Regions from separate parts of the Pseudobacillus sp. 179-B 2D1 NHS genome, predicted to be linked through region 2. Evidence: a T-box and tRNA genes for the amino acid it is inferred to sense, from the RefSeq annotation. Region 2 holds a T-box; the other regions hold tRNA genes.
The links. A T-box is a leader RNA that pairs with one kind of tRNA and senses whether it is charged. The one in region 2 lies ahead of argS (arginine--tRNA ligase), so its partner is inferred to be a tRNA-Arg.
Positions count from the first base shown of each region.

Region 1: it has a tRNA-Arg gene. The T-box ahead of argS (arginine--tRNA ligase) is inferred to sense a tRNA for this amino acid. The anticodon was not compared.
Region 3: it has a tRNA-Arg gene. The T-box ahead of argS (arginine--tRNA ligase) is inferred to sense a tRNA for this amino acid. The anticodon was not compared.

Region 1 covers NZ_JBIQDP010000001.1:398,902-403,686, forward strand. The annotation lists gene ACH0BF_RS02060 (ABC transporter substrate-binding protein) at 1-1,271, opposite strand, end outside; gene ACH0BF_RS02065 (hypothetical protein) at 1,754-1,975, opposite strand; tRNA gene ACH0BF_RS02070 (tRNA-Arg) at 2,058-2,130, opposite strand; gene ACH0BF_RS02075 (hypothetical protein) at 2,343-2,501, opposite strand; gene ACH0BF_RS02080 (hypothetical protein) at 2,576-2,788, opposite strand; gene ACH0BF_RS02085 (hypothetical protein) at 2,975-3,892, opposite strand; gene ACH0BF_RS02090 (S-layer homology domain-containing protein) at 4,081-4,785, opposite strand, start outside.
Region 2 covers NZ_JBIQDP010000010.1:76,944-81,728, reverse strand. The annotation lists gene ACH0BF_RS11895 (APC family permease) at 1-1,300, opposite strand, end outside; T-box leader at 1,622-1,838, shown strand; gene argS (arginine--tRNA ligase) at 1,883-3,574, shown strand; gene speB (agmatinase) at 3,776-4,735, shown strand.
Region 3 covers NZ_JBIQDP010000019.1:61,345-66,129, forward strand. The annotation lists gene tig (trigger factor) at 4-1,290, opposite strand; gene ACH0BF_RS17650 (tetratricopeptide repeat protein) at 1,434-2,411, opposite strand; tRNA gene ACH0BF_RS17655 (tRNA-Arg) at 2,636-2,712, opposite strand; gene ACH0BF_RS17660 (metallophosphoesterase family protein) at 2,997-3,506, opposite strand; gene ACH0BF_RS17665 (XTP/dITP diphosphatase) at 3,503-4,111, opposite strand; gene rph (ribonuclease PH) at 4,108-4,785, opposite strand, start outside.

The DNA of each region.
Region 1 (4,785 bases), on a different contig from region 2:
TCTCTGGCGCCGCCGAATGTACGGGTCATCAATTCCTCTCCAGTCAGCTTTTCAACCTCTAATTCAATGCCAAGCGGCTTAACTGCAGCTTGCAACGCCAAAGCAGCATTCATTCGGAGACTGTCTCCATCAGTGGAAATGGTCGCTTTGAAGCCGTTCGGCACACTTGATTCTGCCAATAATTTCTTTGCTTTTTTTATGTTGGAAGAGTAGTCAGGCAACTCTTTCTTTGCAGCTTCCCACTTATCTTTAGAAAACGTCCACATGACTGGCGGCACAGTTGACCCTTCAGCAGGAATCCCCGCATCTTTAACAATCTGCTTTAAAATTTTATCTTTATCAAGCGCATAGTTCATTGCTTGTCTTACCTTAGGATCATCAAATGGCTTTCTTTGTGTATTGAACTCGATACCATCTATTAAATATGAATCTGACGTATCCAATCTCACATTATCCATTTCTTTTATTTTTTCCACTAGATCCAGAGGAAGCTCTGTGGCAATATTTAATTGCCCCGTTTTCAACCCGGTAATTCTCGTTGTGCCCTCGGGAATCACTTTGAAAACCGCTTTATCCACATAAGGGCCGCCCTCTTTATTCCAGTAATTTTCATTTTTCTCCAAAACAATTTCTGATCCTGTTTGCCAGCTTACAAACTTAAAGGACCCTGTCCCCAATAGTCCACCTTCTGGCTTGCCGAAGTTTTCTTTATGTTCCTCAAAATACTTTTTAGAAATTACATGTCCAGCAGTTGTTGCAGGTACATATTGCCACAAAGCATCAGGCTCTGATAATGTGACTTTAATTGTCCAATCCCCATCTTGTTCAATCTTCTCTACATTTTCATACATCCAGCCTACATAGGAAGCGGTTGCAGGATCTTTAATTCTTTCCATTGAAAACATAACATCTTCCATTGTCATCGGACTTCCATCTGAGAAGGTCACGTCATCGCGGATATGATAAATGTATGTCTTCTCATCAGGATTCTCCCATTCCTTTGCAAGGTTAGGAAGAAGCTCGCCGTTTTTATCGAATTTAAGCAATCCTTCTGTGATGGAGTTAACGACTGGTCCTGTCGCAAAATCGTAGGAAAAGGCCGGATCAATGGCAACGGCGTCCTGTGCAATCCCGATTGTGACCGTTCCGCCATTCTCGCTATCTTTTCCACCATTTTCTGAGCCGGCATCTTTTTTTCCGGAACAGCCTGCAAATATAAACAGTAGAAAAGCGCTTAATAAAACGAATGCCAAATTTCCTTTTCTCTGCATCTTTTTTCCCCCTTTATCTCTGATTTATTTAGATTATATAGAATATTTAGAAAATAAAACTTTAAAATCTTATCAAAATCTCTTGAAATTCTTATCAATTTAATACGAAGTTTTTTATACAGAGAATCCGCACTTGTTAGATATGGGTATATCTAGTAACTAATGCTTGTTGAGAAGTATTTTTAATATTTAATTTGAATTTTGCACATTGTAAATTTTGTTAAAATCAAGAAAATGGATCTCGTAAAACAATCAATGAAAACGTACAGCACTTTCTCTATACGTTGAATGATTATATAGGTGTTGTGCTTGTATTCTTGATTAAAGATGTTGTTTGGAGAACTCCTATTTTAACTTTTTTGATCGTCATTCAATTATCAAATCGCCTCTAGAAATAGATTCGTCATTTTGAGCAGTGAGCGGCTCTTTTCCTCTTAAGATCCCTTTTTAGAACTGCTTCGGGAGTCTACCGTGTAACTAGCCTAAATAGCCTTCAAACAACTTGATAACATAATCCGGAAAGTCAATTTTATTTCCTCTTCTAGCACGTCTTCTTCGGTCAAATTGTTTTGTACCATAAAGAACGCCATATCGTCGAACATCAGGTTCACACAGCTGTATATATCTCTGGCTTCTTTCCATCTCTCATCCAGCCCGATGACTTTAACCTGCTGCTGGAGATTGCTGTATTGCTCATCCGGCATTTTCGACATTTCCATTAAGAGGGATGTCAAATAGAAAGTTAAAGAGCAAAAAAAAACAGAAGGGGTTTTCCCTTCTGTTTTACGCGCCTTAGAGGATTTGAACCTCTGACCTGCAGCTTAGGAGGCTGCTGCTCTATCCTGCTGAGCTAAAGGCGTGTGTATATGGTTGATATATAACGGTTTATTTAATTTACTCGGTCATATTTTTGGAATTTTGTCTCACAACTATCTTCTAACAGTATCCCATTTTTCTCCCTCTATTTTAACACGTAGCTAGCTTGCAATCTACTAAATTTTACTCAATTGCCCAGAGTTAGTGAATCGAATAATTCCTAAATCGAAAAGAAATACTCACAGGACTTCCAAATTAATAATACTTGTTAATCTGTTTTGCCCATTCTTGAAGAATTTTCTCAGGAAAATGCTCTATTAATTTCTTTTTAAATTCTTCAAGAATTTCTGGATGATAAATGATCTTTGTAGATTGTCTCACCTTTGTCTTTGAATCATTATCAGTTTTCGTCATGATGTCTCACCTTTCAATCATTTATATCTTAATAAGTTCTTCTTTAACTATTGGAGTGTTATCTGATTATGTGTTTAGTCAGTATATTTCATTACCATCTTGTAAAGAGTTTCAACAAATTCTTTACTATATAGTAAGTCTTCTAGTGTCTTATCGGTGTCCTCTTTGTATTTGTGTGTTACGTAGAAGTCCGGTGCTTTTTGTTTTTTCTTTATTCTTCTATTAATATGTATTTCTTTCTGTAAATCATCGCCTGTATTGTCTTTATTTTTGATTAATTGCTCCATTATTACTTCCTCCTAATCAAGCTCCTTAATTAGGATAAAGGATTAAAACTTAGACGAATAGCTGAAATGGTTTCCTTAGATACAAATTAATTACAAATAAAACTATTTCACTTAGAAACTTTTTCTATAGCCTGAACAAAAAAAGCCTAAATACGAATTACCGTACTTAGGCTTTGGTTAGTCTCTTTATCTATTTCTCTTCCTTCTATTTTGACGTTGATATCTAAGTTTTCTATAAATACGTACCTCTTCTTTTGCTAATTTAATAGTTTTCTCTCTCAAATCTTCTATTGCATCAATTAGATAATCAATTAATAAAAGCACTTTTAATGAGGATGTTTCTTTGCCAAAGTTTGTATATCCACCATGTAAAATAGCATGCCTACTCACATCCGACTTGATAAAACTTCCGTGCTTAAAGCTTACTAAAATATTAGTTGAATAATATTCATAAATTGCATCATCATAATCAAAACTATGAGTAATTTCTTTATTCTTCAATAATAGATGTTCAAGTAAAATTAATTGTATGTCTTCATTGACAAATCCTTTAATTTCAAAGGAATCAATTATTAGCCCTTCTAGTTGAGATAATACTGCTGGAACCACGAGATCGTACATTCCTAACTTATGAGCCATAATTGCATTTCTTAATAAAGGTAATCGATTCTTAAGATAGGATTTTTCATTCCAATTAGCCCTTATTGTCTCAAGCATTTTCTCATCATAAAACTTTACCATAAACTCATCAATATATTCTGCTACATGCTCTTTTCCATTCTCACTATAATCTTGAGCAATCTGTCTGAGCTTTCTTATATCAATCCAATCATTTGGAGGATAGCCTAAGTCTACCATTGCCTTTTTAAAAGTTATCATGTCTTCCTTTGTATCTTCTATACCTTCAGACCATCTTCTTAAAGCTTCAGCTACCTTATTTACTTCAAAAAAGGGTTTAAATGAATTCTCTCTCATTTTTCTATGTTCTTCAAATACCTCTTTAAAAGGAGAGCGAGCCAAACCTATAAGCTGTCTTTTCCACGCTTGTTGTTCCCTAACAAACTTTGTCATTGGATTCTCTCTAAAAAAGTTAAAACCGTTCACTAACCCCACCTCGCTGTTCTTCAACCGTTTTACTCTCTTTCTAGTCTCTATCTTAACTTAAATTGTTAAAAACTACATCGTGACCAATATGACAATATAAGAAAAAACACGCCATTTAGACGTGTCTTATTTGGAATGGACATTTCGCAGGCTAGTCTAATATAGTTCGTTCATCTTCTACTAATAATTTACTCTGTAACTTCCACTTTAATACTCGGAGTGATATTATTGTACCTCGAACTATAAATGAAAATAGATCCTTTTCCTTTTGCTTTACCCGTTATTAAACCGGAAGAATTGACATCAAAATATTGCCCCCCTAGTAAAGGGCTAATATCAAATCCAAGTTCTTTATACGTCATGTTTCTATAGTCTTGTTCAGGTAAAAATGCTAATTGTAGTTGAAGCGTTTCACCAACTTTTATTTGAATAGGCTTATCGGTAAAACTTGTACCATAATAAATTTTGTTATCCAGAGGATTAATGTACCCAATCTTTGAAATTTTTTGATCTAGTAAAAAATCATAATCGTCATGTTTCGTATCCCATACTAAATTAGAGGTTAAACTATTTCCATTAAAGTTATTCCAAGTCAAAAATGAAATTGACCAAAATCCTTCTTTTATATATGGATACCTATATCCACTTGTATAAAACTTACCGCTAACATAGTATCCCGGATACGAAGAGATTGTATCCGATGCTATTTTTTTCATATACTCTCTCAACAACCTCTTTGTTTCAATTCTATCAGCATTTGATAGTACTTTTCCAAATTTTTGTATTTCTTCTTGTGGTCTACTATATTCTAAATCATATGGAGACACTTTCAAACTGTTCCATTTTATTTCAATATAAACATTCTTATCTGCTTTACGGACAGAGAGTGTTGG
Region 2 (4,785 bases):
AGCCTTTCGTCATATACAGCAAGTAGGAAAAGCCGATGAGTGCCCAGATGATTCCTAATGTTAGAGAGTGGATGTCCAAGTTCACCCATAGCACACCAACAATCGCAGCTCCAATTAAGGGCATAACCAAATAATTAACAAATCCTTTCACTGTTTTATGCTGTTTCTTCTGAATAACAAAGTAGCTAATGACAGATAAGTTAACGAATGTGAAAGCGATCAAGGCGCCAAAATTGATGAGCGAGGTAGCTGTCACAAGATCAAGAAAGATCGCTGATAAAGAAACTATTGCTGCAATAATAATATTAAACATCGGCGTACGCCATTTTGGGTGAAGATAAGCAAACCATTTTTTCGGAAAAACATTGTCTCTTCCCATAACATACAGCAACCTTGACACACTCGCTGTAGAGGCGAGTCCGGATGCGAGTGTATTGACGAAGGTAATGCCAAGAAAGATGGATTGGAACAAAGCGCCTCCCACATATAAAGCGATTTCAGGAAGAGCGGCTTCCGGATCGTTAAATCTGGAATTGTCAGGGAAAAACACCTGAATAAAGTAAGAAGTAAGAATGAAAATAATGCCGCCCCAAAGCGCCGTGAAGAAAATCGCTTTTGGAATCGTTTTCACTGCATCAGGCGTTTCTTCCGATAAGGTGGTAACCGCATCGAACCCTAAAAAAGAAAAACAGAGAATAGTTGCTCCGGCAATGAGAGGCCCTATTTCCATGCTATCACCAAAGAAAGGCTGAGATGTTAACAGTTGACCGGTTCCTTCACCATTGCTAAGCCCTCTGATAACAAGAAATACAAATACAACCATAATGGCAATCTGTATTAAAACAAAGAGTGTATTAAAATTGGCAAGAATGTTGATGCCTCGCACGTTTATTAGCGTGACAAGCCCGACAAAACCGACGACCCATACCCATGAAGGCACGGCCGGAAATAAAGCATTCAAATAAAGTTTAGTCAGTAAAGCATTGACCATTGGTAAAAATAAATAATCAAGCAGCGAAGACCAGCCGACTAAAAATCCGAGATGAGGATTAATGGCTTTTTGAGTGTACGTGTAGGCTGAACCGGCTGAGGGGAAGACTTTGACAAGCTTTCCATAGCTGGCTGCTGTGAACAGCATCCCCGCCAAAGCGATAAAGTAAGCGGCAGGCACGTGGCCGCCAGTAATGTCTGACACAATCCCGAATGTATCAAATACAACCATAGGGGCCATGTAGGCCAGCCCAATCATGACCACTTGCCATAACTTTAAGGATTTCTTTAGACGAATGTTTTCATTCAAGGTGCATCCTCCTTTTGTAGCATAAATTTGAAATCTCCAAACATTCTTACAATTTTTGTGCCAACTCTAAGAGAAGGACGAGAATAAATTTAAATTAATTAAGGAAAAGGCGAGCTTTTAAAAATATATTTTAAACTATTATTAGGTTTATTTAATACATTATTTTTTGTTAATTCTATTCATTTTTGCATAAATTATTATGAAGTGAATAGGAAAATTAGATGATGAAGGACTTTTTATTCATTTGACGAGTTTTAGAATTTGGCACAAATCTTGCAAAAGTGTAAAAAATATAAGGGATAAAAATTGAATTTATAAATATAAAAGTCGATGAGGAAGAGAGTAATCATTATGAGGGACTTAGCGAATCAGGGATAGTGAAAGCCTGGTCGAAATCAAATGACGAACCGCACTTCTGAGACGCTTGTCTGAAAAGATGGTGATAGGGCAAGCCGGGTATTTCCGTTACCAAAGATGAGCCGGTTCCGTTATGGAACAAAAAGAGTGGTACCGCGGGAAAGAAACTCCCGTCTCTTCATGAAGAGACGGGAGTTTCTTTATTTTTATCATAAGGAGAGAATGATGATGTATAGTAACGAATTTGCACAAGCTCTGTATGAGGCATTAGAGGGAAGAATGGCGAAGGATCACTTGCAGCCATTAATTGAAAAGCCAAAGCATTTGGAACGTGGGGATCTAGCCTTTCCATGCTTTTCCCTGGCGAAAATTGAGCGGAAGTCGCCACAGTTGATTGCCGAAGAGATGAGCCGAAAAGTAAATTCTCCGCTTTTTGAGAAAGTAGAGGCGGCTGGGGGATATCTTAATGTGTTTCTGAACAAACAAAAAGTAACTGCTCAAGTGCTGGAAGAGGTATTAGCGAAAAAAAATCATTTTGGCGCATCAAACAGTGGAAAAGGAAAAACTATTGCCATTGACATGTCTTCACCTAATATCGCCAAGCCATTCTCCATGGGGCATCTTCGTTCAACGGTGATCGGCCATTCCCTTGCCCTCTTATTAGCCGAGTGCGGTTACAAGCCTGTGAAAATTAATCACCTCGGTGATTGGGGCACGCAATTTGGCAAGCTGATTACGGCTTACAAAAATTGGGGAGATGAAGCTAAAGTAAGAGCAAACCCGATTAAGGAACTGCTCTCTTTGTATGTAAAGTTTCATGAGGAAGCAGAAACGAACGTCCAGTTGGAAGCGGAAGGGCGTGAATGGTTTAAGAGGCTCGAAGACGGCGACGAGGAAGCAGCTAGGCTGTGGAAGTGGTTTAAAGACGAATCGCTAAAGGACTTTTCACGGATTTATGAACTGCTGGGCATTGATTTTGATTCATACGCAGGAGAGGCATTTTACAATGACAAAATGGACCGGGTCGTCCATTTACTAGAGGAGAAAGGGTTGCTTATGGAGTCAGAGCAAGCTCAAGTCGTGTCGCTGGAAGAAGAGAATCTCCCTCCTTGCCTGATTAAAAAGTCGGACGGAGCGACCTTGTATGCCACAAGGGATCTGGCAGCCGCTCTTTACCGCAAAGAGACGTACGATTTTGAAAAGGCCCTTTATGTGGTGGGTGGAGAACAGAGCCTGCACTTTAAACAACTAAAAGCTGTATTGGAAAAATTGGGCTTTGACTGGGCGGACGACCTGGTCCATGTGCCGTTTGGTATGATGCGTAAAGACGGCAAGAAGATGTCGACGAGAAAAGGACAGGTGGTTTTGCTTGAAGAAGTGCTGCAGGAGTCTATTGCCCTTGCCAAAAAGAATGTCGAACTGAAGAATCCCAACCTGTCGAATAAAGAAGAAGTAGCGAGACAAGTTGGTGTGGGTGCCATTATTTTTAACGATTTGAAAAATTATCGAATGAACGACATTGACTTTTCATTGGAGGATATTTTGCGATTTGAGGGAGAGACGGGGCCATATGTGCAATACACGCATGCAAGGGCTTGTTCTATTCTGCGAAAGGCTGGCTGGAATGCTGAGAAAGAAACGTCTATTCGATTGTCCGGTGAAAAAGAGTGGGAAGTGGTCGGCCTGCTGATGGCATTTCCAGAAGTGATTGAAAAAGCAGTAGTGACCTTTGATCCTTCACGAGTTGCCAAGCATATTATTGATCTGGCGCAAGCTTTTAACAAATACTACGCAGAAGTGAAAGTGCTCCAGGAGGATGAACAGAAGGAATCTCGCCTTGCTTTCGTTTTGGCTGTCACTCAAGTTCTAAAGACGGGGCTGTCATTGCTTGGTATTGAAGCGCCGGATGAAATGTAAAAAAACTCTATTTATCTCAAAATAAAAGTTGTGGACAGAGCGGAAAACGAATCAATATGTTTTCCGTTCTAAAATAGTGGGGTCCACACAGAAAACTATTTTAAAAAGTTTAAAATAGTTTGACTTTTCCTCAAACTGGTTTTATAGTAAAACTAACTACCGGTAGTTAGTAACATTTTATAACAATAGGAGCTGACAAAAATGAAATATCCACTTTCACCTGATGTAAAGCCTGAATTTTGTACGACTGGCACGTTTATGCGTTTGCCTTCCTCAAATGAAAATGCAAAGCTGGCGATCTTAGGAATGCCCTTTGATACAGCTGCTTCTTTTCGCGTTGGAGCGCGCTTTGCACCTCAAGCTATTCGCCAGGCCTCAATGACACTTTTTCCTTATCATCCGATTCATGAGGTATATCCGTTCGATGATTGCAATGCCATTGATATAGGAGATGTGCCCGTTATCCCTCATAATATCCATCGCAGCTATGAACTGATCGAAAATGCGATGGTCGATTTAATGAAGCAAGGAATCATTCCTATTGGTTTAGGAGGAGACCATTCTGTGACGCTGGCTAACCTTCGCGCTGCAGCCAAAATACATGGACCGGTTGCTTTAATCCACTTTGATTCCCATACAGATACATGGGATACATATTACGAGGAGAAGTACTGGCACGGTTCCCCGTTTATCCGGGCGCATGAAGAAGGATTGCTGCAACCAGATAAAGTATTTCAAATTGGTATTCGAGGAACATTAAATCACCCAGGAGACATGCAAGCGAGTTATGATTTAGGATATCAGGTAATCACAACTCCTGAACTTCATGAACGCGGATTCGAGAGTGTGCTAAAGCAAATGAAAGAGGTTATTGGCGACACACCGTGCTTTTTAACATTTGACATTGACTTTGTGGATCCTTCTTGTGCTCCAGGAACAGGAACATTGGAAGTGGGCGGTTTTAATAGTCTCGAAACATTGAAAATGGTTCGCTCCCTCACAGGATTCAATTATGTTGGCTTTGATTTGGTAGAAGTGCTACCTACTTACGATCCAACGCAGATTACGTCCTTGTTAGCGGCTACACTTGTCCATGAATTTGCAAGCCTTACCGCATTAAATATTAAAGATAAAAACAAGGAAAACGTTCTAGCTAAGTAGTCTCGAAAGAAACACACGTAAAAAAATAGGTAGCTCCTCAAATTGTATTC
Region 3 (4,785 bases), on a different contig from region 2:
TTATTATGCACTAGTTTTGCTGTTTTCCACAAGAAATTCGATTGCTTTGCGAATTTTCAAGTCAGCCTGCATGCCATCTAAGTTGCCCAATGCTTTTTTGATATCTTCTACGGACAAATTAAATTGCTCTGCCATTTTGCTTAATTCTTTTTCTGTATCTTCTTCCGTTGCTTCTAAGTTTTCTGCATCTGCAATCGCTTCAAGCGTCAAGCTTGTGCGTACGCGTGTTTCTGCATTCTCTTTCATTTGTCCGCGAAGGTCTGCTTCACTTTGACCAGAGAATTGATAATACAGGTCAAGGTTCATTCCTTGCATTGAAAGATTTTGTGTGAACTCTTGAAGCATGCGGTCGATTTCATTTTCAACCATCACTTCTGGTACATCGATTTCAGCATTCGCAGCTGCTTTTTCTACAAGCGTATCACGAAGTGTTTGTTCTGCAGCTGTTTTCTTTTGCTCTTCAAGGCGAGTGCGGATTTTCGCTTTCAATTCATCAAGTGTTTCCACATCTTCATCTGTTTCTTTTGCAAATTCATCATTCAGTTCAGGAAGCTCTTGTGCTTTGATTTCGTGAATTTTCACCTTGAATACAGCTGGTTTGCCTGCAAGCTCTTCTGCATGGTACTCTTCAGGGAAAGTAACTTCTACCTCTTTCTCTTCACCAGAAGCTACGCCGATCAACTGCTCTTCAAACCCAGGAATAAACGTGCCAGAGCCGATTACTAAAGAATAGTTTTCTGCTGTACCGCCTTCAAACACTTCTCCATTAACAGAACCTTCAAAGTCAAGGACAACAGTGTCGCCATCTTCTACTTTGCCATCTTCTTTTACAACAAGTTCAGCATGACGCTTTTGCAGAGCAGTCAGTTCTTCCTGAACGTCTTCATCTGTTACTTCTGTGCTTAACTGTTCTGCTTCAAGCCCTTTATATTCGCCAAGCTTTACTTCAGGCTTTACTGTAACAGTCGCTTTGAAAATTAGCTCTTTGCCTTTTTCCATTTGCTCAATGTCAATCTCAGGACGGTCAACAGGATCGATTCCTGCTTCTTCAACTGCTTTCCCGTATGCTTCTGGAAGAATAATATCCAGTGCATCTTGATAAAGAGACTCTACACCGAAGCGCTTTTCAAACAAAGCACGTGGCATTTTTCCTTTACGGAAACCAGGTACGTTAATATTCTTTACTACTTTTTTAAATGCGGCATCTAAACCGTTGTTTACTGTTTCCGCATCTACTTCTACTGTTAGAACCCCTTGGTTCCCTTCTTGCTTTTCCCATTTAGCAGACATAAAGTTCCCTCCAAAAATCTATAAATTGATCATCATGAACATTATAAGTTGTTCGGCCGCCCTATGTATATTTCTCTTACACAAAAAGGACACATTATGACCTTTACATTATACCATACGTTTTTTCTCTTTCAACCAAAAGCCTACATGATCGGTGAAGAAATTTCATCTAGTTTTCTTATAAAATTAAGGCTCAGCTGCACATCCTCTTCCTGCTCATTTTCCTTTACCACCCCTGCGCCTTCATAATATGAGCGTAGCTGATAGAGCGATGCTTTTGCCCATCCCGCAGGAGAAATTTCTTCCGGTTCAAACGGATATAGAAGAAAAAAATGGCGTTTTACCATTTCTTTCGCCTGCTCCAGTTGAACAGGGTCCTTATCGGCCAGCTCTTCCTCAAGAAAAGAAACCACTTGTTTAAAATAATCCTTCTCAAAGGCATCTACCAATTGCGCTGGAATAACCGTTCCCACAAAACAGAGTTTCTTCACCGTGACCATCTTTTCAATCCCATGCTCTTTTAACACATTGAGAACGAGCGTTTGCAGAAAAGGATGGGCATCCTCTTTCTCGAGCATTGCTTTTAGCTCATTATAATATGGATGAATATTTACATGGGCAAGCTCCATTAATTTCAACGTTTGTTCACGTAAGCTTTCTTCGCCAGTAAATAACATTTCCCACTTTGTTTCAGGAGAATCCATCATCTTTTGGCTCAATTCAAGCAGCCTACCGAAATAGTCTCGCTTGTTTTCTGGCAGCTGCTTTTCCTCCATGAGAGCTGACAGCGTGGAGAAAATAGTATTGTATTGTTTTTGCTGCATAAGAATGAGTACATAAATATCTAGTACATCATAATAGTCCCCAAGACCTTTATGAAGCATGTCACTGCATAATTCCAAGGCCCTTTCGTAACGGCCGCTTTCGTATAGCGCTAATAAAAGGGCTGTCTTTACGTCTCCCTCTTCAGCAAGCGGATATTTTAACGCTTCCGATAAAAAGGAGGCCGCCTCATCATAGTCTTTCTTCTCAAGTGCCGCTCGTCCTTTTTGAATAAGCGCTTGAGCTGTTCCTGGAAAAATAAATACATTTCCTTTTCTATCCCACTTTTTTTTCTTCATAGTCAGTCACCCGATTGTCTTTAGCTCTATGAAAACAGCAGCTGCTTTCATTCCTTTTTCTGTATTTCTGTAAGTGTAGCATGTCTGTTTCGAAAAAAAAAGCCAGGAGCGAAGGAGCAAAGTTCCATTCACCTTAAAATAAGAGACACACGCAAGAATAATAAAATAAATTCCAGAATAAAAACCTTCCAAGCAATTGCCTGGAAGGTTGGTTTACTTATGTATGGCGTCCCAGGAGAGATTCGAACTCCCGACCGACGGCTTAGAAGGCCGTTGCTCTATCCAGCTGAGCTACTGGGACAATTTCTAAAAAATTTTGAACTAGTTATGTAAGACATTTACTATAATAACAACCCATAAAAAAATTGTCAATGCGTTTTTGATAATTTTTTCTTTTATTGTATAGAAAAAACTTATTCTGCATGAAAAAGAGAAGTTCGGTCCAAAAAGTTAGCGAAGATCAAGCTTTCCGGACCGCTTCTTTCAAGAGTATAGAACCGGCCAATGAAAAAAGTCCATGGATAAACGCCTGATAACTGCTTTTATTGTATACAGAAAAGCCAGCAAAGTATACCTACCTACTTTTTAAAATGAAAATGTACAACTTAGCTCTGTCAATTCCCGATGGGTGTCATCGAAAAAGCGGATCACAGCCTGCTGCTTGTCCGTTTCTACAAGAGCATACGTTTTCTCACGCCGGCCGCGCGGCATCGCAATGCTCCCTGGATTTAAGAAGAGGGTGTCACCAATCTTTTCTGCTCCTAATATATGAGAGTGGCCGAAAAAGGTTAAATCTGCTCCATATTCCTGTGCCTTATAAGTTAATTTCATGAGGGACATCTTTACATCATAACGATGGCCATGAGTAATAAATATTCTCTTGCCCTTGACTCCCTCTACTACATCATATGGAAATTCTTCTTCGGCATCGCAATTGCCTCTCACAACAAGATAGCCTTCAATAGCAGGATCATCAGCGCTAAGCTCAGAATCTCCACAATGAATGAAGACATCCACTTCTTCTTCATAGCGCTGTTTTATCTCTGCCAAAATTTCGCTCCACCCGTGACTATCACTCACTACTAATGCCTTCATCCAGTTTCACCACCAATCAGTTCTGGAAGCATTCTTCCCAATTTCCTCATAGCCACTCCACGGTGGCTGACGCTGTTTTTCTCTTCCGGCTGCAATTCTGCCATCGTTCTCTCAAAGTCCTCCAGCCAAAAGATCGGATCATACCCAAAGCCATTTTCCCCTTTTTTCATCATTGTGATCTTGCCCTCACACGTTCCTGATACCGTTACCGTTTCTTTGCCTGGACGGGCAATCGCCAATACACAATGAAAACGGGCTGTTCGTTTTTCCATCGGCAGTCCTTGAAGCTCAGCAAGCACTTTTTGAATATTTGCTTCATCGTCCTTATCGGCACCCGCATAGCGTGCGGAGTATACGCCCGGACGGCCTTCAAGTGCGTCGATACTTAACCCCGAATCATCGGCAATAACAAGCTGTCCCGTCTCATTCGATATTGTTTTTGCTTTCAGGATGGCGTTTTCCTCGAAAGTCTCACCTGTTTCTTCCACATCAGCTAACGCCGGATAGTCAATCAGCGTTTTTACATCCATCCCGTAATCTGCAAATAAACTTGAAAACTCTTTTGCTTTTCCTTTGTTTTTGGTTGCTATAATTACTGTTTTCATTCCGCTGCTCCTTTTGCCTGACTGCCGATTTTCCCGGCAATTTCTCCTAAAGCGGCTGATTGAATAGTAAATAAGCTCGTTATTCCTGTCTGGGCAAGCTCCAAAAGCTGCTGTAGATCATTAATAGAAAACGTCGCTTCTTCTCCTGTTCCTTGTAATTCCACAAATTCATTGTTGCCAGTCATCACTATGTTCATGTCTACTTCCGCCTGGCTATCTTCTATGTAATTTAAATCTAACACAGGTCCATGCTCTTGGACGATTCCCACGCTTGTCGCTGCAAGAAAGTCGGTAACCGGAAACGATGGCAATCCTTTTTCCTCATACAACTTATTTAAAGCGAGAGTCAAAGCGACAAAGGCTCCACTTATAGAAGCTGTCCGCGTACCGCCATCTGCTTGAATCACATCACAGTCAACCCAAACGGTCCGCTCGCCAATCACTTCTAAATTTACAATCGCTCTAAGGGCACGACCAATCAGGCGCTGAATTTCCATTGTTCTTCCCGATACTTTTCCTTTGGAGGATTCGCGAATGTTTCGTTGTCCAGTGGCCCTCGGCAACATAGAATACTCAGCGGAAATCCAGCCCTTTCCGCTCCCTCTCATGAATGGAGGCACACGCTCCTCAATGCTCGCTGTACAAATCACTTTTGTGTCACCAACCTGGATTAG